Regions from separate parts of the Microvirgula aerodenitrificans DSM 15089 genome, predicted to be linked through region 2. Evidence: predicted binding sites of a transcription regulator. Region 2 holds the regulator's gene; the other holds the start of a gene.

Region 1 (14,889 bases), on a different contig from region 2:
TTTCCGATTGGGAAACCGCGCTGATCAATGCGGTGGGTCGGGCCTGTTACGGCTTCGACACCCGCTTCGCGACCCCGGGCGGCACCCCGGTCACCTCGTCCGGCGGCATGCTCGTCACCCCGCAACTGGCCGTTGAAGCCATTGACCTCGATGAACTGGAGCTGCTGATCGTCTGTGGCGGCACCATTTGGAAAACGGACCAGGCCCCGGACCTCTCGGCCCTGCTGGCTGCGGCACATGACAGAAATCTCGTGGTCGCCGGCATTTGCGACGGCACCCGGGTGCTGGCACAGGCGGGCGTGCTCGATCACCTCCGCCATACCTCCAATTCGGCAGCGAACCTGTCGGAACTGGATTACGGCGGCGCCGCCAGCTATCAGGACGTGCCTTGTGCAGTTGCCGATCAGCGCGTCGTCACTGCGCCCGGCACCGCCCCGGTCAGCTTCATGGCCGAAATCCTGCATACCCTGGGCCTTGGCGGCGAAGACCTCAACGGCTACCTGGCGATGCTTGCAGCCGAGCACGCCAGGCCAGTCTGAGCCGGGCGCCGGCATTGCACAGCAGAATGCCGGCAATGATCAGCCCACCGCCGGTACAGCTCCGCCAGGTCAGCGTCTCGCCCAGCAACAGCGCGCCGGACAGGACGGCAGTCAGCGGATTCAGCGCGATAAAGCTGCCGGCCCGGGTCACGCCGATCCGGGCAATGCCGTCGTAGTACCAGATATAGGCCAGCGCCGAACCGACCACGCCCAGATACAGCAGGCTCAGCCACCCGGGCCCCGAAACCCGGGCCAGCGACGCCAGCTGCATCTGCCCCAGCGCAAGTGTGGCTGCGCACAGCATCGCGGTGCCCAGCAGGATGGAAAGGGTCACGGTCTGCAGCGGGCCGATGGTGGCCGACAGCTCTCTGGCGCACACGCTGTAGATGACCCAGCTCGCCACGCAGCCAAGGATCAGCGCATCCCCCCACCCGCTGCCCGCATTGCCGGCCAGCGCCGGTGCGGCATGTCCCAGTATCACCATCCCGGCCCCCGCCAGGCACAGTGCGATGCCGGACAGCTGCCCGATCGACAGGGTGTCGCGGAGAAATACCCGGGCCACCAGCGCCATCACAGCCGGGTTCAGCGCAACGATCAGCGCGGCACGCGACGCACCGATCTCGCGCAGCCCGTAAAAAAAGCACAGGTTGTACAGAAAGATCCCGAAGAAGCCGAGCAGCAGCAGTTGCAGGAATTGCCGGGTGTTCAGCCGGACCAGCGGTATCCGGCTCAGCAGCAGGAAACCGAGCAGGGCCAGGCTGGCCATGACGAAGCGCAGGCTGGCCGACAGCAGGGGCGGCATTTCATCGGACAGAAAACGCCCGGCGACAAAGGTACCGCCCCAGATCATGGAGACCAGGCACAGCTTCAGGCAGGTGATGGCATCGGCGGCAGGTTTCATTGCTTTCCGGCAGGGGGCTCATGAGCGGGGCACCATTCTTATGCTCATGATGGCTAATGGTAAAATGAGCAAAAACTCATGACAGATGCCGGATGCGATGACATTGACCCAATTGGAAATTTTCTCGCAGGTCGCGGCCTTGCGCGGCTTCACCCTGGCAGCCGCCCGACTCGGCATTTCCCAGTCGGCGGTATCGCATGCGATCAAATCGCTGGAACAGGAACTGGGGGTCGAGCTGGTACAGCGCCATCAGGCGCGGGTCGAGCTGACTGATATCGGCCAGCGGCTGTTGCTGCGCGCGCGCAGCCTGCTCGGACTGGCCGAGACCATGCGCCAGGAAGCCGCCGATGCAAAAGGGATGAAACAGGGCACGCTGCGCATCGGCTCCTTCGGCCCGACCGCGTCGATGCGGCTGTTGCCGGCCCTGCTGGCCGACTATCGCCAGCGCTATCCGGGCATCGAGATCCATGTCGAGGAAGGGCCAGACCAGCAGGTCGTCCAGTGGCTGCGCGAGCGCCGCATCGACATCGGCTTTGTGGTGCTGCCGGACGAGAGCTTCGATAGCTGGCCGCTGCTGGAAGACCGGATGGTTGCGGTCGTGCCCCGCCGGCACCCGCTGGCGGCGCGCGATGCCCTCAGCCTGCGCGAGCTGTGCGACGATCCGTTCATCCTGACCGGCGCCGGGTCGGCCGAACTGGTCATGCGCCTGTTCACTGCCGCCGGGCTGACGCCGCAGATCCGTTACCGCTGTTCCCAGTTGCTCAGCACACTGAACACCGTGGCCCGCGGCGACGGGGTCACCCTGCTGGCCGAGCTGGCGCTGCCGGCGCACGACCAGACCGCTTATGTGTCCCGTCCGCTGGCGCCGCAGGTCGCCCGCCGGATCGGCCTGGCGGTCCTCGATCAACGCCAGTCGTCACCGGCCACGCTGGCTTTTGTCCGGCAGGCCCTCATGCTGCGGGATGCCGGCAGGCTGCTGAAACCATGATTCCGGCATTCAGTTTTCCATTTGCCCGGTGCGGGAATTCATTGTGCACATAGGTCCGGAAAACAACTTATATCTTCAACTGCCCTTCCGATAACAGTAAGTGGGTTCAATTTACCCATCCCTTCACTCCAGGCAGGGCACATCATGCGCGTCTCCACTCGGCTTGCCGTCATCATTCTCGCGAGTTTCCTGGGGTTGTTGCTACTGGCGGGCTTCTCGCTGTACAGCATCCACACGTCACTGAAAAAAGAAAAAGAAACCTTCATCATCAGCCAGCTGAAAGCGGCGGAAAGCATCCTCAAATACTACGAAGGCCAGGAAAAGCAGGGCAAGCTCAGCACCGCCGGCGCACAGGCCAGAGCGGCCCAGGCGCTGGCGATGATGAAACACGGGGACTTCTATTACTTTGCCCGCACCCGGGACAATGTTCTTGTCGTGCATACCAAGGCCGAAAGGGTCGGCAAGGTCGACACCGGCAGCAAACTTCCCGATGGCCGTACCACGGTCGATGCTTACAACGATGCCCTGAAAGGCGGCACGACCTACGGGCTGACAGTGATTCTGACCTCGCGCAAGGGCAGCACGGAAGAACTGCCGAAGCTCAACGGGGTCTATCGCTTCGAGCCATGGGGCTGGGTCGTGGGCACCGGGATTTTCACGGACGATATCGAGAAGACGTTCTGGAGCAGCGCCCGGGTACTGCTGGGCATCGGCCTGGCCGTGCTGCTGGTCGTGGCCGGGCTGGCCATGGCCATGTCGCGGCAGATCATCGGCGCGCTCGGCGGCGAACCGGCCTATGCGGTGCAGGTCGTCGAGGCCATCGCCGCCGGCAGGCTGGGCGACGAGATTCACACCAGGGGCAAGCCGGGCAGTCTGCTGGCCGTCATGCGTGACATGCAGGGCAGCCTGCGCGGCATGATCGAACAGATCTCCCGTTCGGCCGGCCAGCTGGCGCAAACCGCCCACAGCCTGACCGGGCAGATGGAGCGGCTGGACCAGGCCTCCACCTCCGCCAACGAGTCGACCTCATCGGCCGCGGCGGCGATCGAGCAGTTGTCGGTCAGCATCGACCATGTGACGGCCAATGCCCGCGATACCGAGGTCGATTCGCGCGGCGTCGCCGAACTGGCCCGGCAGGGCCGCACGGTCGCCCGGGAAGTCTCGGCAGGCATCCGTTCCATTTCCGGCGAGATCGGCACGGCGTCGACCCAGGTCGTGTCGCTGGCCGAGCGCACGCGCAATATCAGCGGCATTGCCGACACCATCCGCGACATCGCCGACCAGACCAACCTGCTGGCGCTGAATGCCGCCATCGAGGCGGCACGCGCCGGCGAGCAGGGCCGGGGCTTCGCCGTGGTCGCCGATGAAGTACGCAAACTGGCCGAGCGCACCGCCCAGGCCACCAGCGAGATCACCAGCATCATCCAGACCGTGGTCAAGGAAACGGTCAGCGTGTCCGCCGTCATGGACCATATCAATCCGCTGGTCGATGCCGGCGTCACGCAAGTCAATCAGCTGGCGGTGTCGCTCGGCGACATCGACGACCGGATGGAAACGACGCTGGTCCGCTTCCGCAATGTGGCCGAAGCCCTGGCCGAGCAGAGCCAGGCCGGCACCAATCTGGCCGGCGATGTCGAACGGGTGGTCGGCGTGGTAGAGGAAACCCAGTCGACGGTGCATTTCACCCGCGATGCCGCCCGACAGCTCGAGTCGCTGTCGCTCGGCCTGCAGCAGCAGGTGTCGCGCTTCACGGTCTGAACGCAGCCGGCAGGCGGACGCGCCGGGGGGACCGGCGCGAACCGCTTACAGGAAGGTGAACACGTCTTCCTGCGGCAGACGCGACTTCGGCAGTCCGGCATTGAAGTCGCTGTCGCTGTGATAGCCGAGGCTGACCAGCACCACGCTGGTAAAACCGTGTTCGCGCAGGCCCAGTTCCTGGTCCAGCTTGCGGAAATCGCAGCCTTCCATCGGCGTGGCATCGATGCCGAGCGCGGCGGCACCGAGCAGCAGGGTGCCGAGTGCCAGATAGGTCTGCTTTTCCATCCAGTGCTGCAGGTCTTTCTGGTCGTAGCGGTGCAGGTTCACGTAGCCGAGGCGACCGTTGCGCTGGCCTTCCCGGGCCTCCGGGCTCGGGAAGCGGCCGTCGGCGGCCTCCTGTTCCAGCACGCGTGCCAGATGGTCGTCGGTCATGGCAGTGCGCGCGCACAGCACGATCACATGCGACGCGTTCAGCACCTTGGGCTCGTTGTAGACGAAATCGTCATGCACGCCGCGGGCGATGCGCGCCTTGCCTTCGGCACTGTCAGCCACGACAAAGTGCCACGGTTGCGAGTTGACCGACGACGGGCTGTGACGCAGCAGGGTCAGCAGTTCGTCGATCTTCGGCTGCGGAATGCGTCGTGCCGGATCGAAGGCCTTGGTGGTGTAGCGGGTCTTGGCGATATCAGAAAGGTTCATGCCGGATTCTCCAGGTAGGGGTCAGGTCAGGCGCCAACGACGCCAAGCTGTTTCATCAGGGTCAGATTGTCCTCGATATGCCAGTTTTCGGCGATACGTCCATCCGCCACCCGGTAGATGTCGGTGGCGATGAAGTCGACCGCCTGGCCCCGCCCCTGCAACTGGCCGAACTGGCCGCTGAAATGGCCACGGAAGCGCAGATGGACCACCACCCGGTCGCCGGCGACCACCATCTGTTCGATCTCGCAGCGCATGTCCGGTATGGCCGTGCGCATGAAGCGGGAGGCGGCCAGCGGCCCGGCCAGCCCTTGCGCCCGGCCCGGTGGCAGGGTGCGGTCGGTAAAGTCAGGCGCCAGCGCGGCGCGGGCCAGCGCTTCATCGCCAGTATTCCAGAAGCTGCCGTAGCGGCGGGCAGCCAGTGCCTGCGGCGAATCAGCCGTCGCCTGCCCGCTGGCGGCAACGACGACGCGTGGCAGCAGCAGCGGGAGGTCCTGTGCGCTGGCAGTCAGGGTCGCGGCGGACAACAGCAGCGGCAGCAGCCAGCGTGCGGAAGAGGAAGGGAACAGGGTCATGGCAGTGTCCTTTGCAGGGTAAGGGGAAAGTCAGGCGGCGGCCGGGTAGTCGCTGTAGCCACGGGCATCGCCGCCAAACAGCGTGTTGCCGTCGAATGAAGCCAGCGGCAGGCCGTCGGCCAGCCGGCGCGGCAGGTCCGGGTTGGCAATAAAGGCGCGGCCGAAGGCGACCAGGTCGGCATAACCGTTGCCGATCACCCACTCGGCGCGGGCACGGTCGTATTTGCCGGCCACGATGATCGGCCGGCTGAAGCGGGCACGAATGTCCTGGCGGAACGTCTCGGTAAACGGCGGCGCATCGTCCCAGTCGGCTTCGACCAGGTGCAGATAGGCAATGCCGCGCGCCTGCAGATAAGTGGCCGCCTCCAGCAGGGTCGGCAGAATGTCCGGGCAGGCCATCCCGCGCGCGGTCAGGAACGGCGCCAGGCGGATGGCAGTGCGTGCGGCACCGATTTCCCCGGCCACGGCATCGACCACTTCCCGCAGAAAGCGCAACCGCTTGTCACGCGAGCCGCCGTATTCATCGGTGCGGGTGTTCGAGGTCGTGCGCAGGAACTGGTCGAGCAGATAGCCGTTGGCGCCATGGATCTCGACACCGTCGAAGCCGGCGTCCAGCGCCCGTCGCGCCGCGCGGCGAAAGTCGTCGACGATGCCGCGGATTTCATCCCGCTCCAGCGCACGCGGCGTCGGGCAGGCGACCATGGCGCCGATCCCGGTCTGCGGATCAGCCCTCCACACCTGGCCGTCGAACGGCACGGCCGACGGCGCAACCGGCAATTCACCATGGTGGAAATCCGGGTGGGACATGCGTCCCACATGCCAGAGCTGCAGGAAGATCCGCCCGCCGGCGGCATGGACGGCATCGGTCACCAGACGCCAGCCGGCCACCTGCGCGTCACTGTGGATACCGGGCGTGAACGAGTAACCCTTGCCTTGCGGCGAGATCTGCGTCGCCTCGGTCACGATCAGCGCAGCCGATGCGCGCTGGGCGTAGTAGCGCGCATTCAGCGCATTGGGCACATCGCCGGGCTGGGTGCTGCGGCAGCGGGTCATCGGCGCCATGACCACGCGGTGCGGCACGGCGTGACCGGCAATGACGGTCGGGGTGAACAACGGGGAAGCAGTAGGCATGGCGGCAGGGCTCCGGACTCGGTGGAAGAGGCCGTGCCATTCTGCCCGGCGAGCCGCATGTCGATAATCAGGCCGCCATTTGAATCATTTTCAAATGAAAACGGGAGATCGCTTCCCGATGCCGGCGCCCGAACCGGGTCATGCCCGACGACAATGACACCAGCCGGCCCGGCAAGCCGTCAAAAAGGGGACGGCTTGCGGTTGCGGCAAGGCGACAGTCGGTCTTCCCCGGTCACGCCCCCTGCGCCAGTTCGACGCAACGACGCGCCAGTTCCCGGGTCGGGTCGACCAGACCGACCTCGCGACCGCCAAGGTTCAGGACGTCCTCGCCAGGCACGATCAGTGGCAGTTCGGTGCAGCCGAGGATCAGCACTTCGGCGCCGCGATCGGCCAGATGGCGGGCAGCGGCCAGCAGGTCGGCGCGGCACTCGCCGTCGACAAAGCCGGCCTTGACCCCCTTGTCGCCGTAGATGGCATTCATCACCTGCGCCTGATGGGCGTCGTCCGGCACGATCAGCGTCAGGCCGGCGCGCTCGGCCGCCCGGCGGTAGACGCCGCTGCTCATCGTGCCGCTGGTGGCCAGCAGCCCGACCGGCGGACAGTGCGGGTAGCGTTCGGCAATCCGTGCCATGGTCACGTCCGGCATGCTGATGACCGGGATCGACAGATGCGGCTGCAGGTCGCCAAGGTAGGCATGCGCGGTATTGCACGGAATGGCGATCATCGCCGCACCGCCGGCCTCCAGCCGCTTGCAGGCGGCATACAGCGCGATCGACGGGTCCGGCCCGCGGCCGAGGATGTGCGCGGTCCGGTCCGGAATCTGCGGATTGTGTTCGACCAGCAGCCGCACGTGTTCCTGGTCGCGCTGCGCCCGTGTCAGCCTGACCAGCTTGTCCATGAAATCCACCGTCGCCGCCGGTCCGACGCCGCCGACGATACCGACCTTGACCGGCTCACCGGCCGGCACGGCATCGCGCTCCAGCGCATGGTCGGCATAGACCCGGTTGCTGTCGATCAGCCGGATGCCGCGGGCGGCCAGTCGTTCGGCCAGCAGCGCCACTTCGGTCGAGGCGGCGAGGATGACCCCGACCCCGTCGGCCTGCAGACTGCGGCAGGCCTGCATCACGGCTTCCAGCGCGGCATCGTCGAGGTAGCCGGCCTTGAGCCCGCGCGGGCCGTAGATCGCCTCCATCAGCCCGGCCTGGGCGTCGGCGGACGGGTAATGCAGCGGATGGCGCGCGCCGAGATGGCTTTCGAGCAGGCCGGCACGGCGCACGTAGTCGCAGGTCAGCACGCCAAGCGGCGTGCCGGCCGGCAGCTCGCGTTCGAGATGGTCGGTGACTGCCGTCATCAGGTTGACGATCGGCAGCGCGGTTTCGGCCTGGATGTCGTCGAGGAAGGTATGGCAGATGAACGACGGCAACAGCACCCGGTCGACGCCCTGACTCTCGAAGTGCCGGACGATGTTGAATACGTAGAACTTGCTCTCGCGCGGATCGGCCTCGCCCCGGGCCACGGCGTCGCCTTCGCTCAGTGGCTGCTGCTCCAGCAGCACGTCAGGCTGGGCCTCGCCCTGGCGCGCCGCGCGCTGGACCAGCTTGAACAGCACGTCGGCGCCTGCCAGCGCACCGACCCCGCCGACGATGCCGAAGCGGCGCTGCCCGACCCTCTTGTCAACCGAATTCATTCCACCCTCACTCGCTGCGCGCCGGCCCATCCGGCGTCATGCGTCATGATGCAGACGGAAACGCGTCCGGCGATGCGTATTCAGATGCCGGGTATGCGGGGAATGAATAAGTGCCCATGCAGCCCCCGAATCCTGCGTCCGGTCGGGCCACACGGGGGGGCCGGACTCAGTCCGGCAGGTCGCGACCGCTCAGGTGCTGCCACAGCCGCACCAGCGCCGGCTTGCGATTGTTCAGGTCGCAATACAGGCGGATGCCGAGCGGCAATTGCCAGCGCTGGCCGCCAGCGCGGACCAGCCGGCCCTCGGCCAGTTCCTGGCTGACCACCATTTCCGGCAGCCAGGCCATGCCCAGCCCCTGCAGCACCAGCTCCTTGGCCTGGTCGGACATGTCCGACTCATAGCGTCGCAGCAGGGCATACGGCTGGCCAGCGTGGTCCAGCAGGTACTGCACGGCGCGACGCAGGTAGGCACCGGTCGCAAACGAGATCAGCGGTACCGGCACCTGGCGGGTCCCCGGCAGCGCGTAACGCGGCCGGCCGTCGAGGCCCGGCGCCGACACCGGCAACAGTACGGTGTCACCCAGCGGCAGGAACGCGTAGCGCGTCTCGTCCAGCAGCACCGGCAGTTCGGTATGGTGGTAGCACAGCAGCAGATCGGCCGAGCCGTCCGACAGGGCCTTGATCGCCTTGTTGATGCTGGCGGTCACCGCCCGCACGCTGATGTCGCTGTAGTCCTGCCGTACCGTCTGCAGCCACGACGGCACGAAATTCACCGACAGTGAATGCCCGGCAATGACCCTCAATGAATGTGCGTCCGGATTGACCTCGCCGCGCAGCATGCTGCGCGTCTCCAGCAGCCGGCGCAGGAAGTGCTCGGCATTGTCACGGAACAGCACGCCTTCCGGCGTCAGCGTCAGTGGCAGGCCGCGACGCTCGATCAGCGGTACGCCGACCCAGTGTTCCAGCGCCTGAATGTGACGACTGAGCGACGGCTGCGAGATGTGCCGTTCCTCCGCCGCGCGTGAAAAGCTGCGGGAAGACGCCACACTCAGGAAATCCTCGATCCAGCGGATGTCCATAATTCGTTCGCTCACCACTCGTCAATGTTGAAAACGCGTCACTGTGCCGCATCGCTGGCCAGCGCGCATCGGGAAATCGAATATCTTTCGTCGATATACTGCATAAGTGATTGCTGATTTACATGATCCATCTCAATAAAATTCCGGATCGCCTCAACTAGCCTAAGATTTTCCACGAGGCATTACATCAGGATGGACACTCAGACTAGCGCCGCCCCACTGACCAATGACGTGGTCGACCCCTATTACGAAGGTGTGCCCGATTACATGGTCGACGTCTATGACTGGGCCTATGTCAATCCGGTCCAGGTCGATCGGCTCGACCACAACCTTGTGGTTCGCGTCCTGCTGTTCGGCAACGACCAGCGCCTGATGCGGGCCTATCTGAACGAGATCCGCCCCGGCATGCGCGTCTGGCAGGTCGCCCATGTCTACGGTGATCTGGTGACCCGCGTCGCCGACAAGGTCGGTCCGCAGGGCAGCTTCCACCTGACCGACATCACGCCGGCACAGGTCGAGCACGCCGAACGCAAGCTGGCCGGCCGGCCATGGGCGCAAGTGTATCGTGCCGACGCCGCCCATTTCGACGGACATGGTGAATATGACCTGATCTGCAGCTTCTTTTTGCTGCATGAAGTGCCGGAAGACAAGAAGCGCGAAATCGTCGACCACATGCTGGCGCGGGTGCCGGTCGGTGGCAAGGCGGTGTTCGTCGACTACCACCGGCCGTCGATGTGGCAGCCGATCCGCTGGATCCTGAAGGTGGTCAACGCCTGGCTGGAACCGTTCGCCAACGCGGTGTGGAAGCACGAACTCAGCCATTACGCGACCCATGCCGACCGTTTCGACTGGAACAAGCGCACCTTCTTCGGCGGCGTGTACCAGTGCACGGTGGTCACCCACAAGGCCGCCCCGGACGCCTGATTCCTCCTGCCGCCGGCCACCCGGCCGGCGGCAATCCGCCTTCCCGCCTTCCGTCACTGCCCGCCCGGCGTCATGCCGGCACCTTGACGCGAATCAATGAGCATTTTCCGCTTGTCCATCAGCATGTCATCGTCAATGGAATGACTGTCATGCCCTCGCACCCCATGGACATGACGCCAGCCCGGCCGGCGCCATTCCAGGTCACGGTTTTCCCCTCTTTCTCCAACCTGCAACAGAAAGAAGAACCATGAAAGCGAGACGGTTCCCCCGCTGGATTCTCCCGGCGCTGGCGCTGCTGCCACTGATGGTCGGGCAGGCTTACGCCGCCGACGACGGCCTGCACAAGAATGCCAATCCCAAAGCGCCGAAGATGACCGAGGCCGAATTCACCAAGGCCAGGCAGATCTATTTCGAACGCTGCGCCGGCTGTCACGGCGTGCTGCGCAAGGGCGCTACCGGCAAGCCGCTGACACCGGACATCACCCTGGAGCGCGGCAGCGAGTATCTGAAGACCTTCATCAAGTACGGCAGCCCGGCCGGCATGCCGAACTGGGGCACGTCCGGCGACTTCACCGACGAGGAAGTCGACCTGATGGCGCGCTACGTCCAGCAGGAACCGCCGACACCGCCGGAGTACTCGCTGGCGGACATGGAGAAGAGCTACAAGGAACTCGTTCCGGTCAGCAAGCGTCCGACCCGGAAGATGAACAAGCTGAACCTCGACAACCTGTTCTCGGTCACCCTGCGCGACGCGGGTGAGGTTGCGCTGATCGACGGCGACAGCAAGAAGATCATCAACATCATCAAGACTGGCTACGCCGTCCACATTTCGCGCATGTCGGCCTCGGGACGCTACCTGTTCGTGATCGGCCGCGACGCCAAGATCGACCTGATCGACCTGTGGATGCCGGTGCCTGACCGGGTTGCGGAAGTCAAGGTCGGCCTGGAAGCGCGTTCGGTCGAAACCTCCAAGTTCAAGGGCTACGAAGACAAGTACGCGATCGCCGGCACCTACTGGCCGCCGCAGTACGTCATCATGGAAGGCAGCACGCTGAAGCCGCTGAAGATCGTGTCGACCCGCGGGATGACGGTCGATGGCGAATATCACCCCGAGCCGCGCGTGGCCTCCATCGCCGCCAGCCACTACCGCCCCGAGTTCGTGGTCAATGCCAAGGAAACCGGCAAGATCATGATGGTCGACTACACCGACCTGAAGAACCTGAAAACCACCACCATCGACTCGGCCAAGTTCCTGCATGACGGCGGTTTCGACTCCACCGGCCGCTACTTCCTGGTTGCCGCCAACGCGTCGAACAAGGTCGCCGTGGTCGATACCAAGGAAGAAAAGCTGGCCGCACTGGTCGACGTCGGCAAGACGCCGCACCCGGGTCGCGGCGCGAACTTCGTCCATCCGAAATTCGGTCCGGTCTGGGCCACCAGCCATCTCGGCGACGACACGATCAGCCTGATCGGTACCGATCCGGTCAAGCACAAGGCCAGTGCCTGGAAGGTGGTCGAGACGCTGAAGGGCCAGGGTGGCGGTTCGCTGTTCATCAAGACCAATCCGAAGTCGAAGAACCTGTGGGTCGACACCCCGCTGAACCCGGACGCGAAGCTGAACCAGTCGGTGGCCGTGTTCGATATCAGCAAGCTGCAGAGCGGCTATGAAGTACTGCCGATCGTCGAGTGGGCCCAGTTGAAGGGCGCCGGCGCCAAGCGCGTGGTGCAGGCCGAGTACAACCAGGCCGGCGACGAAGTGTGGTTCTCGGTCTGGGGCACCAAGGACCAGGAGTCCGCACTGGTCGTGGTCGATGACAAGACCCGCAAGCTGAAGGCCGTGATCAAGGATCCGAAGCTGATCACGCCGACCGGCAAATTCAACGTCCACAATACCCAGCACGACGTGTATTGATCCGATGGCGGGCAGGGAGCCCTTCCCTGCCCGCCTGTTTTTGTCCGCCAACCGGAGTTCCACCATGCACAACCTTATCGTGACCGCTTTCGCCTTCGGCGCCCTGCTCGTCAGCGGCGCCGCCCAGGCCAACGAAGCCCTGGCCAAGAGCAAGAACTGCATGTCTTGCCACACCGTCGACAAGAAACTGGTCGGTCCGGCGTACAAGGACATCGCCACAAAATACAAGGGCAAGAACATGGAAGCCCAGATGGTGCAGTCGATCATCAAGGGCAGCAGCGGCAAGTGGGGTCCGATCCCGATGCCGGCCAACAATGTGTCCGAAGGCGATGCCAGGACGCTGGCCAAATGGATCCTGTCGCTGTAAACCGGTGCCGGCTCGCCGGCATGGCGCTGTTCGCCATGCTGGTCTCGGCACCGGCCTTCGCCACCGACCCGCCCTCGCCACAGCGCCAGCGCCAGCTCGCGCACTGGCTGCGCGACGACTGCGGCGCCTGCCACGGCATGACGCGCCAGGGCGGGCTCGGCTCGCCGCTGACCGCCGCCGCCCTGGCGGACAAGCCGGCGTCGGGTCTGGTGGCCACGCTGCTTGACGGGCGTCCCGGCACGGCAATGCCGCCGTGGCGACCGTTTCTGACTGAAGACGAGGCCGTATGGCTGATCGAACGATTGCAGCGCGGCGATCCTCTCGCCGTGCCCTGATTCCCGCGCTTGCGCTGGCCTGCCTGAGCGCACTGGCCGGTTGCAGCACCGCCCCGGCCGCACGCGGTACCGGCGACCTGGGCCTGATCATCGAACGGGCGACCGGCCGCGCCCAGATTGTCGATACCACGCAGCATCAGCGCCTGGCCACCGTCAGCGGGCTGGGCGACCTGTCGCACGCGTCGGTAGTGTTCTCGCGCGACACCCGCTATGCGTATGTGTTCGGCCGTGATGGCGGTCTGACGCGCATCGATCTGCTGTCGGCCCGCATCACCCATCGCGTGGTGCAGGCCGGCAATTCCATTGGCGGCGCCATCAGCCAGGATGGCCGCATCGTGGCCGCGCAGAACTACGAACCGGGCGGCATCCGCCTGTTCGATGCCGCCACGCTGAAGCCGCTGGCGGACATCCCGGCCATCGGCGCGGACGGCCGCCGCTCGAAGGTGGTCGGTCTGGTCGACCTGCCCGGCCAGCACTTCGCCGCCAGCCTGTTCGAGTCGGGAGAGATCTGGCTGATCGACGCCAGCGACCCCGCGCACCCGAAAGTGGACAAACTCGCCGCCGGCAAGCAGCCGTACGATGCATTGGTCACGCCGGACGGGCGCCATTATCTGGCCGGTCTGTACGGCGAGGACGGGCTGGCCCGGGTCGATCTGTGGCAGGACCCGCCGGCGGTACGCAAGGTCATGTCCGGCTATGGCCGGGGAGAAACGCCGCTGCCGGTGTACAAGATGCCGCACCTGCGCGGCTGGGCCATCGCCCAGGGCGAAGCCTGGCTGCCGGCCATCGGCCGCCATGAAGTGCTGGTCGCCGACACCCGCGACGGCTGGAAGGAAAACGCCCGCGTCGCGGTCGCCGGCCAGCCGGTCTTCGTCATGGCGCGTCCGGACGGCCGCCAGGTCTGGGTCAATTTCGCCTTCCCCGACAATGACACCCTGCAGGTCATCGATACCCGGAGCCGGCGCGTGGTCCGCACGCTGAAACCGTGCCGGGGCGTGCTGCACATGGAGTTCACGCCGAAGGGCGAGGAAATCTGGTTCTCGTGCCGCGACGACAATCGGGTCGAGGTCTACCGTACCGACACGCTGACCCCGGTCGCCTCGCTGCCGGCCGACAACCCGAGCGGCGTGTTCTTCACCCCGCGCGCCTACCGCTTCGGCATGTAGCGCCCATGTCCGATGATCGCGCCCTGTTCGACACGCTGCAGCGCGATTTTCCGCTGCAGCCCCGCCCGTATCATGTCGCCGCCGCGGCCTGTGGTCTCGACGAGGCGGACCTGCTGTCACGACTGGCGGCCGGGCTGCAGTCCGGCCGCATCAGCCGCATCGGCGCGGTATTCGCGCCGAACGTGATCGGCGCCAGCACACTGGCCGCGCTGGCCGTGCCGCCCGATGCACTGGACGAGATGGCCGCGCGGGTCAATGCCTGTCCGCTGGTCAACCACAACTATGCCCGCCATGGTCATGCCTGCAACCTGTGGTTCGTGCTGACCGGCCGCGACCGGGGGCAGCTCGATGCCGCGCTGGACGATATTGCCGTCGCAACCGGTCTCCCGCCGCTCGACCTGCCGCTGGAGCGCGAATATCACATTGATCTCGGTTTCACCCTCGACGGCCCGCAACGGCAGCGAACGCCCCGGACACCGGTGGCGCGACCGGTACTCGATGCAGCGGACTGGCGGCTGATCGCGGCGCTGGAGCGCGGCCTGCCACTGGTGGCGCAGCCATACGAGGCACTGGCGGCCATGGCCGGCCTGAGTCCCGGGCAGGTTGGCGAACGGCTGCGCATCTGGTGCGACAGCGGCGTGATCCGTCGCTTCGGCGTGGTGCTGCGCCACCGCGAATTCGGCTACCGCAGCAATGCCATGTGCGTCTGGGACGTACCGGACACCGACGTCGACGCCATCGGCAAGCGCCTCGCCGCCCACCCGGCGGTAAACCTGTGCTACCGGCGACCGCGCCGGCCCGGCTGGCCGTACAACCTGTTCGCCATGATCCA
Region 2 (14,889 bases):
GGTCCCCTGTCCAGAACCAAAGATGGTCAGACCACCGCCTCATACAGGAGAGCGAGAATGCAGCAAACTCCCCCCACTACCACGCCGCCGGCCGCCGGGCCGGAAGGGCTCCACCGCAGCCTGAAGGCCCGGCACCTGACCATGATCGCCATCGGCGGTTCCATCGGCACCGGGCTGTTCGTCGCCTCCGGAGCATCGGTGGCCCAGGCCGGCCCTGGCGGCGCACTGGTCGCCTATGCGCTGATCGGCCTGATGGTCTATTTCCTGATGACCAGCCTCGGCGAACTGGCTGCCTACATGCCGGTTTCCGGCTCGTTCGCCACCTATGGCGAACGTTACGTCGACCCGGGCTTCGGCTTCGCGCTCGGCTGGAACTACTGGTTCAACTGGGCGGTCACCATTGCGGTCGAACTCGCCGCGGCCCAGATCGTCATGCATTACTGGTTCCCTCACGTTCCCGGGATGTACTGGAGCGTGATCTTCCTCGCGCTGATGTTCCTGCTGAACTTCATTTCGGTGAAGGGCTTCGGCGAAGCCGAATACTGGTTCGCGATGATCAAGGTCATTACCGTCATCGTCTTTATCGGCGTCGGTCTGGCCATGATCTTCGGCGTGATGAGCGGCCACACGTCGCCGGGACTGAGCAATTTCTTCATTGCCGACGCCCCGTTCGCCGGCGGACTGCCGGCCATGGTCGGCGTGGCGATGATCGCCGGCTTCTCGTTCCAGGGCACCGAACTGATCGGCGTTGCCGCCGGCGAATCGGAAAACCCGGAAAAGAACATTCCGCGCGCCATCAAGCAGGTGTTCTGGCGCATCCTGCTGTTCTATGTGTTCGCCATCTTCATTATCGGCGCCCTGCTGCCGTACACCGATCCGCTGCTGCTGAAGAACGACGTGACCGACATCGGCACCTCGCCGTTCACGCTGGTCTTCCAGCGCGCCGGGCTGGCCTTCGCCGCCGGGCTGATGAACGCGGTGATCCTGACCGCCATCCTGTCGGCCGGCAACTCCGGCATGTATGCGTCGACCCGCATGCTGTACAACATGGCCACCAACGGCATGGCGCCAAAGATCTTCGCCCGGCTGTCCAGCGGCGGCGTACCGCGCAATGCGCTGTATGCCACCACGGCCATCGGCATGCTGTGCTTCACCTCGTCGCTGTTCGGCGACCAGGTGGTCTACCTGTGGCTGCTGAACACGTCCGGCATGTGCGGCTTCATCGCCTGGCTCGGCATCGCCATCAGCCACTACCGCTTCCGCAAGGGCTTCCTGCTGCAGGGCCACTCGCTGGACGAGCTGCCGTACCGCTCGCCGTACTTCCCGTTCGGCCCGCTGTTCGCGTTCTTCCTGTGCATGGTGATCACGCTGGGACAGAACTACGAGGCCTTCCTCGGCAACCGGATCAACTGGAGCGCGATCGTCGCCACCTATGTCGGCATTCCGCTGTTCCTCGCCATCTGGTGGGGCTACCGGATCAAGCACAAGACCCGCTTCGTCAAGTACAGCGAAATGTCGTTCCCGACCAGCGCCCACGAGCGTTCCGGCGACAAGCACTGACAGCAGCTGCAAAAAGCCCCCGGCCAGGCAGGCCGGGGGCTTTTTCGTTGCCAGCGCAACCGGGGTCAGGACTCGGAGCTATCCTCGCCGTGGCGGTGCTTCTCCGCGGCCATCCACACATAGATCGGCAGGCCCAGCATCAGCAGCAGCATGCCCCACATGATGGTTTCCGCCCCGGCGCCATACAGCGCCCAGACCGAATAGGCGAAGCCCAGCGAAGCAATGGCCACCGCACGGCCGACATGGCGCGCCGGCTTGCGGCCGGTGGCGATGAACAGCAGCTCGGCCGCAGCGGCAAACGCGTACGGCAGCAGGGTGGTCATGGTCGCCAGCAGGATGATGAAGTTGAAGATTTCCACCATGCCGCGGCTGCCGGAGTAGTTGCAGATCAGCAGAATGGTCACCAGCACCGACGACACCAGCAGGCCGAAGGCCGGCACCCGGCGCTTGCTCAGCTGGGCGAAACGTTTCGGAAACAGTCCGTCGCGCGCGGCGGCAGCCGACACGTGGCACGGCATCAGCGACCAGCCATTGATCGCGCCGAGGCAGGACACGGCCGCACCGATGCCGACCACGGTATAGGCCCAGTCACCCCACATCACCCGGGCGGCATCGGCCATCGGCGCCGGCGAACTGGCAAGCTGGTCGTGCGGCAGCACGCCCATGACCGCAACGGTCACGCCGATATAGACCACGGCAGCGATCAGCGTGCCGATCAGTGTGGCGCGCGGGATGGTCTTTTCCGGGTTTTCAACATCGCCGGCCGGCACCGCCGCCGATTCGAGGCCGAGGAAGGCCCACAGCGTCAGTGCGGCGACCGAGCTGATGCCCTGCCCGACAGGCAGGTTGTTCGGATTGAAAACCAGGTTGTCGGCATCGAACCAGAACAGGCCGAGGGTCGCGATGGCCACCAGCGGCAGCAGCTTGATCACGGTGGTCACCACCGCCACCCCGCCGGCGCTCTCGACCCCGCGCAGATTGATGCAGGTCACCAGCCACACCAGGCCGATCGAGCACAGACCGCCGGCGTAATGGTTGCTGGCCAGGATCGGGAAAAAGCCGGACAGATAGCTGGTGAAGGCGACCGCAATGGCGGCATTGCCGGCCCACAGCGCAATCCAGTAGCCCCAGGCGATCCAGAAGCCGGCAAAGCTGCCGAACGCATCATGCGTGTACGCATACGGTCCGCCGTCGCGCGGCATCCGCGCCGTCAGGCTGGCGAACACCAGCGCAATCAGTACCGCCCCCATCGCCGTCAGCACCCAGCCCACGATCGCCATCCCGCCATACGGTGCCAGTGACGATGGCAGCAGGAATACCCCGGACCCGATCATGTTGCCGCAGACCAGTGCAATGCACATCCACAAGCCGAGGCCCTTTTTCTTCTCAGCCATCATTAGCTTTCTCTGATTTACCTACCCAGAGGGTAATGGCATTGCCGCTCGTTTTCCAACAAAAAATGCACAGAAAGTAAAAAAGCCGGCATGTCATAACATGCCGGCCCGGACTGTCCATCCACCCCTAACCCGCGAAGAACGGACGAGCGAAGCGAGGTTTCCCCGCGGCGGCGGGGACGGAAGAGGCAGGATTCAATCAGACAGACTGCCGTGCTCACGGCAGATCCTGTCAGTCGGGCGTGTACCGACGCCACTGCTGCCGTCGGTGCCCTCCTTCATGAGCAGTCTGGGCCGGCATGTCATAACATGCCGGCCCAGTTTCTCCTGCCGCGATTTTTCCCTGCTTATGCTGCCGGTTTGGTGTCCCTGGACAGGAAGAAGGCATCGGAGAAAAACGCATCTTCCGGCAGCCCGCGCTCGCGGATAAAGCTGCCGTGCGCCGCCTCAACCATGACCGGCGCGCCGCAGGCGTAGATCTCGTGGCCGGACAGGTCACTGAAGTCGTCGAGCACCGCCTGGTGGACGAAACCGGTCCGTCCGGTCCAGCCGTCCGTCGCCAGCGGTTCGGACAGCACCGGCACATAGCGGAAGTCCGGCAGCCGGGCTTTCCACGCTTCCGGCAGCGCCGGCATGTACAGGTCGGCCAGGGTGCGCGCGCCCCAGTACAGCACCATCGGCCGCGTCACGCCGATATGGATCGCATGCTCGATAATGGCCTTGACCGGTGCAAAGCCGGTGCCGCTGGCCAGAAACACGATCGGCTTGTCGGAGTGTTCCTGCAGGAAGAAGCTGCCCATCGGCCCCCGGAAACGCAGGATTTCCTTTTCCTTCATCTGGTGGAACACGTACTCGGAAAAAGTCCCGCCCGGCATGTGGCGGATATGCAGTTCCAGCAGGCCGTCCTCGTGCGGCGCATTGGCCAGCGAGAAGCTGCGGGCCTTGCCATCCTTCATCAGGATGTCGATGTACTGGCCGGCGAGGAACTGCAGCCGTTCGGACACCGGGATCTTCAGCTTGAGCACGGCGACGTCGTGAACACGTTCGATTTTTTCGACCCGGCACGGCAGGGTCTTGATCTGGATGCTGCTGGCCGCTTCGACCTCGCGCACCGAGACGGTGACATCGCCGACCGGCTCGGCACAGCACAGCAGTGCCATTCCGTCCTGGCGTTCGGCATCGGGCAGCGCCTTGGCCTGGTGCGGACGGTGACTGACCTCGCCGGACAGCACCTTGCCCTTGCAGGCGCCACAGGCACCATTGCGACAGCCATACGGCAGCGCCACGCCCTGGCGCAGTGCGGCCTCGAGAATGGTTTCCTGCGCTTCGACCGTCAGACAGCGGCCACTCGGTTGCAAAGTCACTTGGGACATAAACGATCCAGATGCGGTGCGGACAGCGGGTGACGCGGCAAACCCCACGCATCACGGCGACAGCCATCCGGGCTGATTGCGATAAAAAAGCCCCGTGTTCGGCGGTGGCGGTGGCGACCGGCTACAATGCCGGCATGCCCGATTTCCCGACCCTGCTCGTCGTCGGCGCCGGCGATGTCGCCCGGCGCGCGCTCCCTCGTCTGACCGGCCGCTACCGCGTGCTGGTGGTTCACCGCCGGGCGGAACAGGCCACCATGTGGCGGGCACTGGGCGCGCTGCCAATCCACGCCGATCTCGACGATCGCGCGTCGCTGGAGCGGCTGGCCGGGCTGGCCGACTGCGTGCTGTACACCGCGCCGCCGGACGAATCCGCCAGTGGTGACAGCCGGGTCGCGCGGCTTGCCAACGTACTCAAAAGGCGGGCAAGCATACCACGCCGGATAGTCTATATCAGTACCAGCGGCGTGTACGGCGACCGCCACGGGGCGCCGACACCGGAAACGGCGCCATGCCGTCCGGACTCGGCGCGCGGCATGCGCCGGCTGACGGCAGAACGGCTGTGGCGACAATTTGCCCGCCAGACCGGTGCCAGCGTCACCATACTGAGGGCACCGGGCATCTATGCCGGTGACCGCCTGCCGCTGGCACGGCTGCGCGCCGGCACGCCGTGCGCGATCGCCAGCGAGGACACGCCGGCCAACCGCATCCATGCCGACGATCTGGCCCTGCTGTGCGTGGCCGCGCTCGAACGCCATGGTGGCATTCGCTGCTACAACGTCTGCGACGACAGCCAGCTGGCCACCGGCGAGTGGCTGGATGCCATCGCCGACCGTTACCGGCTGACCCGCCCGCCGCGTCTGCCGCATGCCGAACTGGCCACGGCCGTGTCGCCGGCGCAATGGTCGTTTCTGCGCGAGTCTCGCCTGCTGCTGAATGCGCGCATGCATGCCGAACTGCCCGTTGCCTTGCGCTATCCGACCCTGGACGCCTTTCTGGCGTCCGCTGATGCCACCATCGAACTGGTCGCCGACGCGGCCGCCGGGTAACATCGCCGGCTTTGTCATTCCCCGCGTCCCGCCACATGGAAAATCCCGACTTCCAGCGCCATATCAAGAGCTTCGTCCTGCGTCAGGGGCACCTGACCCCGGGACAGAAGCGCGCCTACGACACGCTGTTCCCGCGTTTCGGCATCGAGTACACCGGCCAGCCGCTGGACCTGGATGCCGCCTTTGGCCGCCAGGCAGCGAAAATCCTCGAAATCGGCTTCGGCATGGGCCAGGCCAGCGCGGAAATCGCCGAGCGCCATCCCGAACAGGATTACCTGGGCATCGAGGTTCACGGACCCGGTGTCGGCAGCCTGCTGAAGCTGGTCGGCGAGAAGCAACTGGAAAACATCCGCGTCATCCGCCATGACGCGGTCGAAGTCGTGCGGGAAATGCTGCCGGCCGACAGCCTGGACGGCATCCATATCTTCTTCCCCGACCCGTGGCACAAGAAACGCCACAACAAGCGCCGGCTGGTGCAGCCCGGATTCGTCGCCCTGCTGGTATCGCGACTGAAGCCGGGGGCCTACCTGCACCTGGCGACCGACTGGGAAGACTACGCCATCCAGATGCTGGACGTGCTGTCCGCCAATCCGGATCTGGTCAACACCGCCGCCGGTTACGCGCCACGCCCCGACTACCGGCCACTGACCAAGTTCGAGCAGCGCGGCCTGCGCCTCGGCCACGGGGTCTGGGACCTGGTGTTCCGCCGGAAACCACTCGTCAGTCCGCAATGACAGTCATGCAACCCCTGCCTAGATCTAGATAAAGACCAGGCAGAGAGTGCTACCGGACACCACGGTACGGCCTCGCTCCCCGCCGGCCAGCCGTGGAGATCATGATGCCTGCAGTTCAGAATGCCCAGTCCCCGGCTACCCGCCCGCGCCTGACTGCGGCGGTGTCACCCGCCCCGCTCACGCGGGTCGGCATGCATGGTCAGCTGGTAGACCGGATCGGCACCCGCCAGTGGTATCACCTTGGCAATGGCGCACGCAGCTACGACCCGGTTTCCCAGCGTTTCCTGCGTCTGGACCCGCACAGCCCGTTCGGCAGGGGCGGTATCAATGCGTATGCATTCTGCAGCGGTGATCCGGTCAACCGGCGCGATCCATCCGGCTATTACGTGCTTGGCACCACCACCGACATCACTGGCTACATTGCCAACGCCACCGGCATCCTGGCCAGTCTGGCCGGCATCATCCTCAACTTCATGAGTGGCGGCACGCTGGCCCTCATCATCGCCTCGGTCGGCCTTGTAGTGGCAGTGACGGGCATGTCGCTGCAAAGCGCCGGCAGCGCACTGGGAGCGGACTCCGCACTGGGCAATGCTCTGTCGCTGGCCGGCAATATCCTGGTCGCCATCGGCAACACCATCGGTTTTGCCACGGCGGTTCATGGCATCAAGACGATGGTCGCCCTCCACAAGATACAACTGAGACAGGCGAATCTCGCGGCACTGCAGCACTTGCGGCGCAGACCCGCACGAACGGTGTCCATGCTGTCAGAAAGGTTCAGCACCACGCGGCAGTGGGTCTCGCAGCATTTCCACAGATTACCCCCCCAGCACGCGCCATTCAGAACGCGGTCTGCCCCGGCATCGGTGCCGGTGTCATCTGGCCAGAGCAATGCGGCATTCCATGCCGAGACCGCTGCCGGGTCCCTGTTTGAACTCAACGTGCGGGGTCTCCAGTTCACCAGCGGGCTGCCGCGCTCCCTATCCTGGCACAGCAGCCTCTCACAACTGCCAGGCACTCTGGTCTGAGCGCGGCAGCAGGCGCTCGATGGCGTCGACAAGCGCTGCCGGCCTGGTCGCAGGCGCATAGCGATCGACCACCGCGCCCTGCGGGTCGACCAGAAACTTGGTGAAATTCCACTTGATGCGCTCGGTGTTCAGCACGCCGGGCTTCTCGTGCGTCAGGTAGGCGTACAGCGGATGCGCCTGCGCGCCATTGACATCGATCCTGGCAAACATCGGAAAACTCACCCCGAAGCGGGTGGTGCAGAACTGGCCGATTTCCGCCTCGTTGCCCGGCTCCTGTCCGCCGAACTGGTTGCATGGAAAGCCGAGCACGCTGAACCGGCGGTCATGGAAACGCTCTTGCAGCGCCTGCAGGCCAGCGTATTGCGGGGTAAAACCGCACTCGCTGGCGGTGTTAACGATCAGCAGGACCTGGCCCGCATAGTCGGACAGTTTCTGCTCGCTGCCGTCGAGACGCACGGCGGAAAAATCATGGACACTCGGCATCGCTGCTCCTTGGCAATGGGTCACAGGGTATAATCCCTACCAATCTACTCAAGTTATCCCCTGGCCGCTGCATGTTCAATCCCAGCCGTGACGAAGCCCGCCGTTTCCTGTTCGATACCTGGCAGAAGCATCATGCCGGACAGCCGCTGACCGACCTCGAACGGATCGCGCTGGCCATCGAACTGGAACACCCCGAATACCAGCCGATGCTGGCCGACCCCGACCGCTACCTCGACCGCGACTGGCGTCCGGAGGGCGGCGAAACCAACCCGTTCCTGCACATGATGATGCATCTGTCGATCGAGGAGCAGGTGTCGATCGATCAGCCCGCCGGCGTCCGCGATCTGGTCGACCGCCTCGCGGCCCGGCTCGGCACCCGTCACGATGCCCAGCATGCGGCGATGGACGGTCTGGCGGAGATGATCTGGCTGGCCCAGCGCAACGGCAGCATGCCGGACCCGAACGTCTACCTGAACGTGCTGCGCCGCCGGATCGGCGAGGGCGAAGCCTTCGACCTCGCCCGGCCGGGCGACGAACCCTGAACCGATGGAGAACGGCATGACCGGTGAGCGCTGCCCGTGGTGCGGGACCGACCCGCTGTATATCGCCTATCACGACGAGGAATGGGGGCGCCCGGTCCACGATGACCGCAAGCTGTTCGAGATGCTGATCCTGGAAGGCGCCCAGGCCGGTCTGTCGTGGATCACCATCCTGCGCAAGCGCGACGGTTACCGCCGCCGCTTCCATCAGTTCGACCCGCAGCGGGTCGCCGCGATGAGCGACGAGGAGCTGGAGGCCGCACTGCAGGACCCGGGCATCGTGCGCAACCGGCTCAAGGTGGTCAGCGCCCGCCGCAATGCACGGGTCTTCGTCGCCATGCAGGCCGAGCACGGTTCGTTTTCCGACTGGCTGTGGTCGCACGTGGACCGGCAGCCGGTCGTCAGCCGTTTCACCCGCTACACCGACGCGCCAGCCTCGACCCCGCTGTCTGACCGGATCAGCAAGGCGCTGAAAAAAGCCGGCATGAATTTCGTCGGCAGCACGGTCATCCAGGCGTACCTGCAGGCAGTCGGCGTGGTCAGCGACCACCAGGCCGATTGCCCCTCGCACCCGGACCACGTCCGGCCACCGTCGGTCTGAGGACAGCGCCAGCCCATTCGTCGGGAATTGCAACCGGCGCCAGACCAGCCCTTACTATGCAGGAAGAAGGAAACGTTCAGACACCAGTCCATCGACCGCGAATTGATGTGCGGCCAGGAACTCCACGAGGAGGAAACGCCATGCCATCACGTTCCCCGTCTCCGGCAACGGCCAGGGCAGCAGCGCAAGCCGTCAGAATCTGGAAAAAGCGTCCACGGCTCGGCCTGCATGGCATGCTTTCAGACTATGTCGGCAACAAAAATTACTACCATGTGGGTAATGGTGTACGCAGCTACGACCCGATAATTCAGCGCGTCCTGCAACCGGACCCATTGAGCCCGTTCGGGACGGGAGGCATCAATCCCTATGCATTCTGTCTGGGCGACCCGGTCAACAATCGTGATCCTTCCGGTTATTCAGCGATTTCCAACACCGGAATCGCCCTCGGCCTGGTCAGTCTGGTCCTCTCCATTGCCACCTTTGGCACGGCATCCATACTGGCCAGTCTGGGGCTGGCGCTGGCGATCATCTCCGTCGCTACCGGCGCGGCCTCCAATCTGCTGGCCGGCTCAAGCCCTGGACAGGCAGCAACGCTGGGAAGGGTATCCTACGGCCTGGGGGTCGCCGCGAGTCTGGTTAGCCTGGTCCTGGGCGCCATCGGTTTCGGCGCATGGCGGTTGGGCAGACATCTGCGGAAAAACCCCGATTTTGACATGTCACTGAGAGTCTGGAACAAGGGGCCGGGCGTACAGACAGTCGGCATCCATGGCTCACCCCATGTGACGATCGCCGCAAACAAGCTGTTGCGCGCCCCCCAACTGGCCAGACGTATCCGCCCGCTGCTCGACGCCGACACGGACACCGTGTTGCTGGGGTCGTGTCACGCAGGCCAGGGCAACAGCATGTCCTCCGTCGCCCAGGTTGTCGCAAACCGGCTGGGCAAGACTGTCGTGGCCGGCAAGGGAACCGTTTCACCCGAGTACCTCTGGAAGTCGTTCACGCTGCACAAGCTGCCGTACGAGGACGTCCGGGTCTTCCAGGCTCAGGGCATGTGGACCTCTGCGCGCACCAGCCTGGTCAATACGGTCCGGTTCGAACAGCAGAGCACAGCGATTTACCTGAGGCAGCTGTACGCACACCATTGATACGGCGTCAGCGGCTCAGATCGTCTTCGAGTAGCGGGCGTGGGTCTGTTTCTCGCGCAGATAGCGGTCGAACACCATGGCAATGGTGCGGATCAGGAAACGCCCCTGCGGCGTCACGGCGATCCACTCGTCATCCAGCTCGACCAGTCCGTCAGCCTCGTATTCGGCCAGCCGGGCCATTTCCGGCGCGAAATACTGCTTGAAGTCGATGCCGAAACCCTCGCCCATCGCTTCCATCGACAGCGAGAAGCGGCACATCAGCGCCTGAATGATTGCCCGGCGCAGCAGGTCGTCGGCACTCAGCAGCAGACCGCGGACGATCGGCAGCCGACCTTCGTCCAGCATCGCATAATACTGTTCGAGGTCTTTTGCGTTCTGGTGATAGCTGGCGCCGACCTTGCCGATGGCCGAGGTCCCGATGGACACCAGATCATGGTCGGCATGGGTCGAGTAGCCCTGGAAGTTCCGTTGCAGCCGTCCCTGGCGCAGGGCCACGGCCAGATCGTCGTCCGGCAGGGCGAAGTGGTCCATGCCGATGAATTCGTAACCGGCATCGGTCAGCATCTGCACCGCCATCTGCAGGATGTCGAGCTTGACCTCGGCCGACGGCAGATCCGCTTCGTTGATGCGCCGCTGCGGCATGAAGACCGTCGGCAGGTGGGCGTAGTTGTACAGCGCCAGCCGGTCCGGACGGATGCTGAGCACCGTCTCCAGCGTACGCCGGACCGAGTCGACGGTCTGGTGCGGCAGGCCGTAGATCAGATCGAGGCTGACCGACTTGAAGCCGGACGACCGCGCGGCGTCGATGACCGTCAGCGTCTCCTCGACACTCTGTACCCGGTTGACGGCCTTCTGCACCTGCAGATCAAAATCCTGCACCCCGACCGACATGCGGTTGAAGCCCTGGGTCGCCAGCAGCCGCACCGTGTCGGCGCTGACCTTGCGCGGATCGATCTCGATCGAGTATTCGCCAGTGGGCAACAGGTTGAAATGGCGACGGATCGCGTCCATCAGCCGCTGCATCTGCTCGTCGGACAGGAAGGTCGGCGTGCCGCCGCCGAAGTGCAGCTGGATCAGGTCCTGGCGCGGCCCCAGCCCTTCGGCATGCAGCGCCAGCTCGCGTTCGAGATAACCCAGATAGGTATCCGCACGCGTCTTGTCCTTGGTAATGACCTTGTTACAGGCGCAGTAGTAGCAGACTGTATTACAGAACGGTATATGAGCGTATAATGATACTGGCTTGGCGCTGGCGCCGATTTGCCTTTGCTCAAGGCAGTGGCGATAATCTACGCCGTTGAATTCGGTGGTAAAACGGTCTGCCGTCGGATACGAGGTGTAGCGAGGACCGCTGCCGTCGAGGCGTTCGATCAACTCTCGGTCGAAAATGAACTGGGCGGGAGCCACGTTGTCGTGAATTGCTGTCGTCATAAATGGATAAACCTCTCAGGCAGTGAACCACTTTGCCTGAATCGTGCAGGGGCGCCTTTGATAGTCGTCAAGCCTGGCATGATAACAACCTGAACGGATCATCATGGCCGAACACAATCCGCTTACTGCCCACACGCTGAAGATCTCCTGCTCGAACTGCAGTCTTCGCGAATTGTGCCTGCCCATCGGACTCAATCGCGAGGAGATGAGCCAGCTCGACGCCGTGATCCGGCAGAGTCGGCGCCTGAAGCGCGGCGAGTACCTGTTCCGCGCCGGCGAGGCGTTCAAGTCCATGTTCGCCATCCGGACCGGCTTTTTCAAGACCTGCATTTCCAGCCATGACGGCCGCGAGCAGGTCACCGGTTTCCAGATGTCCGGCGAGCTGCTGGGCCTGGATGGCGTCTCCAGCAGCCTGCACGGCTGTGATGCGATCGCGCTCGAGGATGCCGAGGTCTGTGAACTGCCGTTCTCGCGCATGACCAGTCTCGGTCGTGACATCCCGACCCTGCAGCATCATTTCTTCCGGTTGATGAGCCGTGAAATCGTCCGTGACCAGTCGGTCATGCTGCTGCTCGGCAACATGAAGGCGGAAGAACGTCTGGCCGCCTTCCTGCTCAACCTGTCCCAGCGCTTCTCCGCCCGCGGCTTCGCCGCCAACGATTTCATCCTGCGCATGAGCCGTGAGGAAATCGGTTCCTTCCTCGGTCTGAAGCTGGAAACCGTCAGCCGCACGCTGTCGAAATTCCAGGCCCAGGGCTGGATCATTGTCGAACACAAGCACATCCAGCTGATTCAGCCGGAGAACCTGAAGACCCTGGTCGGCGGCTGCCAGCAGAGCATGCCGATCGCCACCACCTGAACCCGGTTCAGAACAGTCCCAGCGACAGGCCGAGCGCCAGCGTCGCACCGACCTCGGCCGCGCGCTCCAGCGCGGCCTGGTCGGGCTCCCCATGCACGATCAGCGGCTCGCAGGCCGGCGTCAGCGGATAGCCGCGCGCAATGCGTTCGATCGCGACTCGCGCCCCGCTGCCGTCATTGCCGGCACAGATCAGGATCGCATACGGCAATCCTTCCACCCGCCCCTGGGCCGGGTAGAACGTGCGATCGAAAAAATCCTTCAGCGTGCCGGCCATGTAGCCGAAATTTTCCGGCGTGGCGACAATCAGGCCGTGACAGGCCAGCAGATCGTCGATGCCGGCCTGCTGCGCCGGCAGCAGCCGCACGTCGATCTCCCCCTCGCCCGCCTCACTGGCCGCCGCCGCCGCGGCCCGCGCCAGCTGCAGGTTGCGCCCGGTCTGACCGGCCCACAGGATCAGCAGCTGCTTCATCATTCCTTCTCCCCGCCATCCAGCGCCGCGATGCGCGCCATCAGGGTGGCCAGCCGGCCGGGCTCCGGCCAGTGCGCCGGCACCACGAAGCCGCGCGACACTTCCTGCCAGTCGTCATCGCCGACGGCCTGCATTTCCGCCACCATCAGCGCCTCTCTCCTGCCCGCCAGCCGCGCCTGCAGCTCGGCGGCGGTCTGCACGTCGGCCCGGCCAGCCCGGGCCGGGGACAGCCAGTCGAGCCGGAGCAGGTGCAGATAGCGGCTGTCGGCCGCCCGTGCCGGCCAGGCCTCCCCCTGATGCCGCCACCAGTGCACCGGTTCGCCGCTGCCGGCCGGCCGGAACAATTGCCCGCGCAACACGGTAAAGGCCGGGCAGCCGGCGAAACCGGGCGGGAGGGTCGCCGCCGCACGCGCATCGCCGGCCAGCGCCAGCTGGCGCACCAGTTGCGCACGTTTCAGCGCCAGCGCATCGCGCAGGTCGGTCCCGACCCAGCACTGCGGCGCGACTTCCAGATAGAACTTGCACGCCATTTCGACATGGAGCGGCCGTCCGTCCAGCCGCAGCAGGAAATCGAACTCGCCGAGGGTATGCGCCTCGACCCGCACCGCGCGGTTGGCCGCCACCAGTTCAAGCTGCGCACTCCGCTGTGCCAGCCAGAAGGCCAGCAGCGCCTCGGCATGGGCGCCAAGGCGCCCGGTGCGCCGGGCCGCCAGCCAGTCCAGCAATACGGCAGGGCGGCGGTCCAGTGCCAGCAGCCGTTCGGCAGCCCGCGGTCCGGCCAGCAGGGCCCGGTCGAACTCGACACCGCTGTCCCACGGCGACGGCCCGAGCAGCAGTGACGCCAGTGCCCGCACCGCCGGTTCGCGCAACGAGGCCAGCAACGGCAGCAGGCGGGGATCGGCGGCGCAGTTCACGCGACTCAGTCGTGTCGGTACGGGTCCGGCCCGCAGCGGCGTTCGATCTGCTTCAGCATGCCGCGCAGGATATCGATCTCCTGCCGCTCCAGGCTGGCGCGGTCATACAGGGTGCGCAAGCGGCGCATCAGCCGTTCGCCATTGCGCCGGTCATAGAAACCGATACCGTCGAGCACCCGGTCGAGATGACCATAGAACCCTTCGACCTCTTCATGACTGGCCAGTTCGGCATCGGCCCGCAAATGATCAAGCGGGAATGCCAGCTGGCTGAACAGCTCATAGCACATGACCTGTACCGCCTGGCCGAGGTTCAGCGAAAAATAGTCCGGGTTGCCGGCAATGGTGACCAGCCGGTTGCAGCGCGCGACCTCGTCGATCGACAGTCCGTAGGTTTCGTTGCCGAACACCAGTGCAACCTCGACCCCGTCGCGGGCCGCCGCCAGCAGCTCGGCACAGGCGTCGCGCGGCGCGGCCAGCGGCGTGGTCAGCTCGCGCTTGCGGCTGGTCAGCGCACAGGCGATGGACACGCCTTCCAGCGCGGCATCGAGCGTGCCGGTCACCACGGCGTTCTCCAGCACATCGGCCGCGCCGGATGCCAGCGTGGTCGCCTCGGCATCGGGAAAACGCTTTGGCTCGACCAGATACAGGCGGGTCACGCCCATGGTCTTCATCGCGCGCGCGGCGGCGCCGATATTGCCGGGATGGGAAGGACGCGCCAGAACGACGCGCACATTACGCAAAAAATCAGGGACTTCGGGTTTCGACATTGAGAAAACTGCGTTAAAATTCCGGCCATCAAAAGGCCCGGAACATCCAACTGTCCGGGTCTTTATCGTTCCTTAAACCCGGACTATCCAGACGCGCGGCGGCAAGAATTCGCGGCGCGCCCCCTTTGCCAGAGAGGCTCCCATGCATCCGATGCTGACCATCGCGGTCAAGGCCGCGCGTCGCGCCGCCAACATCATTCAACGCGCGTCGAACAACCTCGACCTGATCCGCGCCGAGCAGAAACAGCACAACGACTTCGTCAGCGACGTCGACCGTGCGGCCGAAGCGGCCATCATCGACATGATCCGGGATGCCTACCCCAAGCACGCCATTCTAGCCGAGGAATCGGGCGGGGCCTCGCTGTCCGACGCCGAATACCTGTGGATCATCGATCCGCTGGACGGCACCACCAACTTCCTGCACGGCTATCCGCAGTATTGCGTATCCATCGCCCTCGCGCACAAGGGCCAGATCCAGCAGGCCGTGGTCTATGATCCGAACCGCAACGACCTGTTCACCGCCAGCAAAGGCGGCGGCGCTTTCCTCAATGA

What was found. The regulator FNR, encoded in region 2, switches genes on or off when oxygen is low (the NO sensors DNR and NnrR bind a similar motif). The targets are predictions, from matches to a motif close to TTGATNNNNATCAA.
Region 1: a site for FNR is predicted at 10,361-10,374, ahead of Q352_RS0110025 (nitrite reductase). Genes of this name have one in related genera too.

Annotation. Positions count from the first base shown of each region.
Region 1 covers NZ_JHVK01000010.1:24,184-39,072, reverse strand. The annotation lists gene Q352_RS0110075 (type 1 glutamine amidotransferase family protein) at 1-539, shown strand, start outside; gene Q352_RS0110070 (DMT family transporter) at 490-1,440, opposite strand; gene Q352_RS0110065 (LysR substrate-binding domain-containing protein) at 1,538-2,428, shown strand; gene Q352_RS0110060 (methyl-accepting chemotaxis protein) at 2,573-4,186, shown strand; gene nfsB (oxygen-insensitive NAD(P)H nitroreductase) at 4,232-4,885, opposite strand; gene Q352_RS0110050 (ester cyclase) at 4,912-5,457, opposite strand; gene Q352_RS0110045 (alkene reductase) at 5,488-6,588, opposite strand; gene cuyB (cysteate racemase) at 6,821-8,275, opposite strand; gene Q352_RS0110035 (LysR substrate-binding domain-containing protein) at 8,442-9,368, opposite strand; gene rquA (rhodoquinone biosynthesis methyltransferase RquA) at 9,546-10,277, shown strand; gene Q352_RS0110025 (nitrite reductase) at 10,582-12,189, shown strand; gene Q352_RS0110020 (c-type cytochrome) at 12,254-12,556, shown strand; gene Q352_RS0110015 (c-type cytochrome) at 12,538-12,891, shown strand; gene Q352_RS0110010 (cytochrome D1 domain-containing protein) at 12,843-14,057, shown strand; gene ahbB (siroheme decarboxylase subunit beta) at 14,063-14,889, shown strand, end outside.
Region 2 covers NZ_JHVK01000002.1:287,321-302,209, forward strand. The annotation lists gene Q352_RS19590 (amino acid permease) at 58-1,560, shown strand; gene Q352_RS0103135 (amino acid permease) at 1,626-2,954, opposite strand; gene Q352_RS0103140 (CDP-6-deoxy-delta-3,4-glucoseen reductase) at 3,302-4,327, opposite strand; gene Q352_RS19595 (NAD-dependent epimerase/dehydratase family protein) at 4,438-5,373, shown strand; gene trmB (tRNA (guanosine(46)-N7)-methyltransferase TrmB) at 5,409-6,107, shown strand; gene Q352_RS22140 (RHS repeat-associated core domain-containing protein) at 6,209-7,132, shown strand; gene Q352_RS0103160 (glutathione peroxidase) at 7,106-7,615, opposite strand; gene Q352_RS0103165 (DUF1841 family protein) at 7,687-8,157, shown strand; gene Q352_RS0103170 (DNA-3-methyladenine glycosylase I) at 8,174-8,755, shown strand; gene Q352_RS0103175 (RHS repeat-associated core domain-containing protein) at 8,896-9,900, shown strand; gene hemN (oxygen-independent coproporphyrinogen III oxidase) at 9,916-11,328, opposite strand; gene fnr (fumarate/nitrate reduction transcriptional regulator Fnr) at 11,432-12,187, shown strand; gene Q352_RS0103190 (flavodoxin family protein) at 12,195-12,659, opposite strand; gene Q352_RS19605 (DUF1853 family protein) at 12,656-13,570, opposite strand; gene Q352_RS0103200 (RNA methyltransferase) at 13,576-14,337, opposite strand; gene Q352_RS0103205 (inositol monophosphatase family protein) at 14,480-14,889, shown strand, end outside.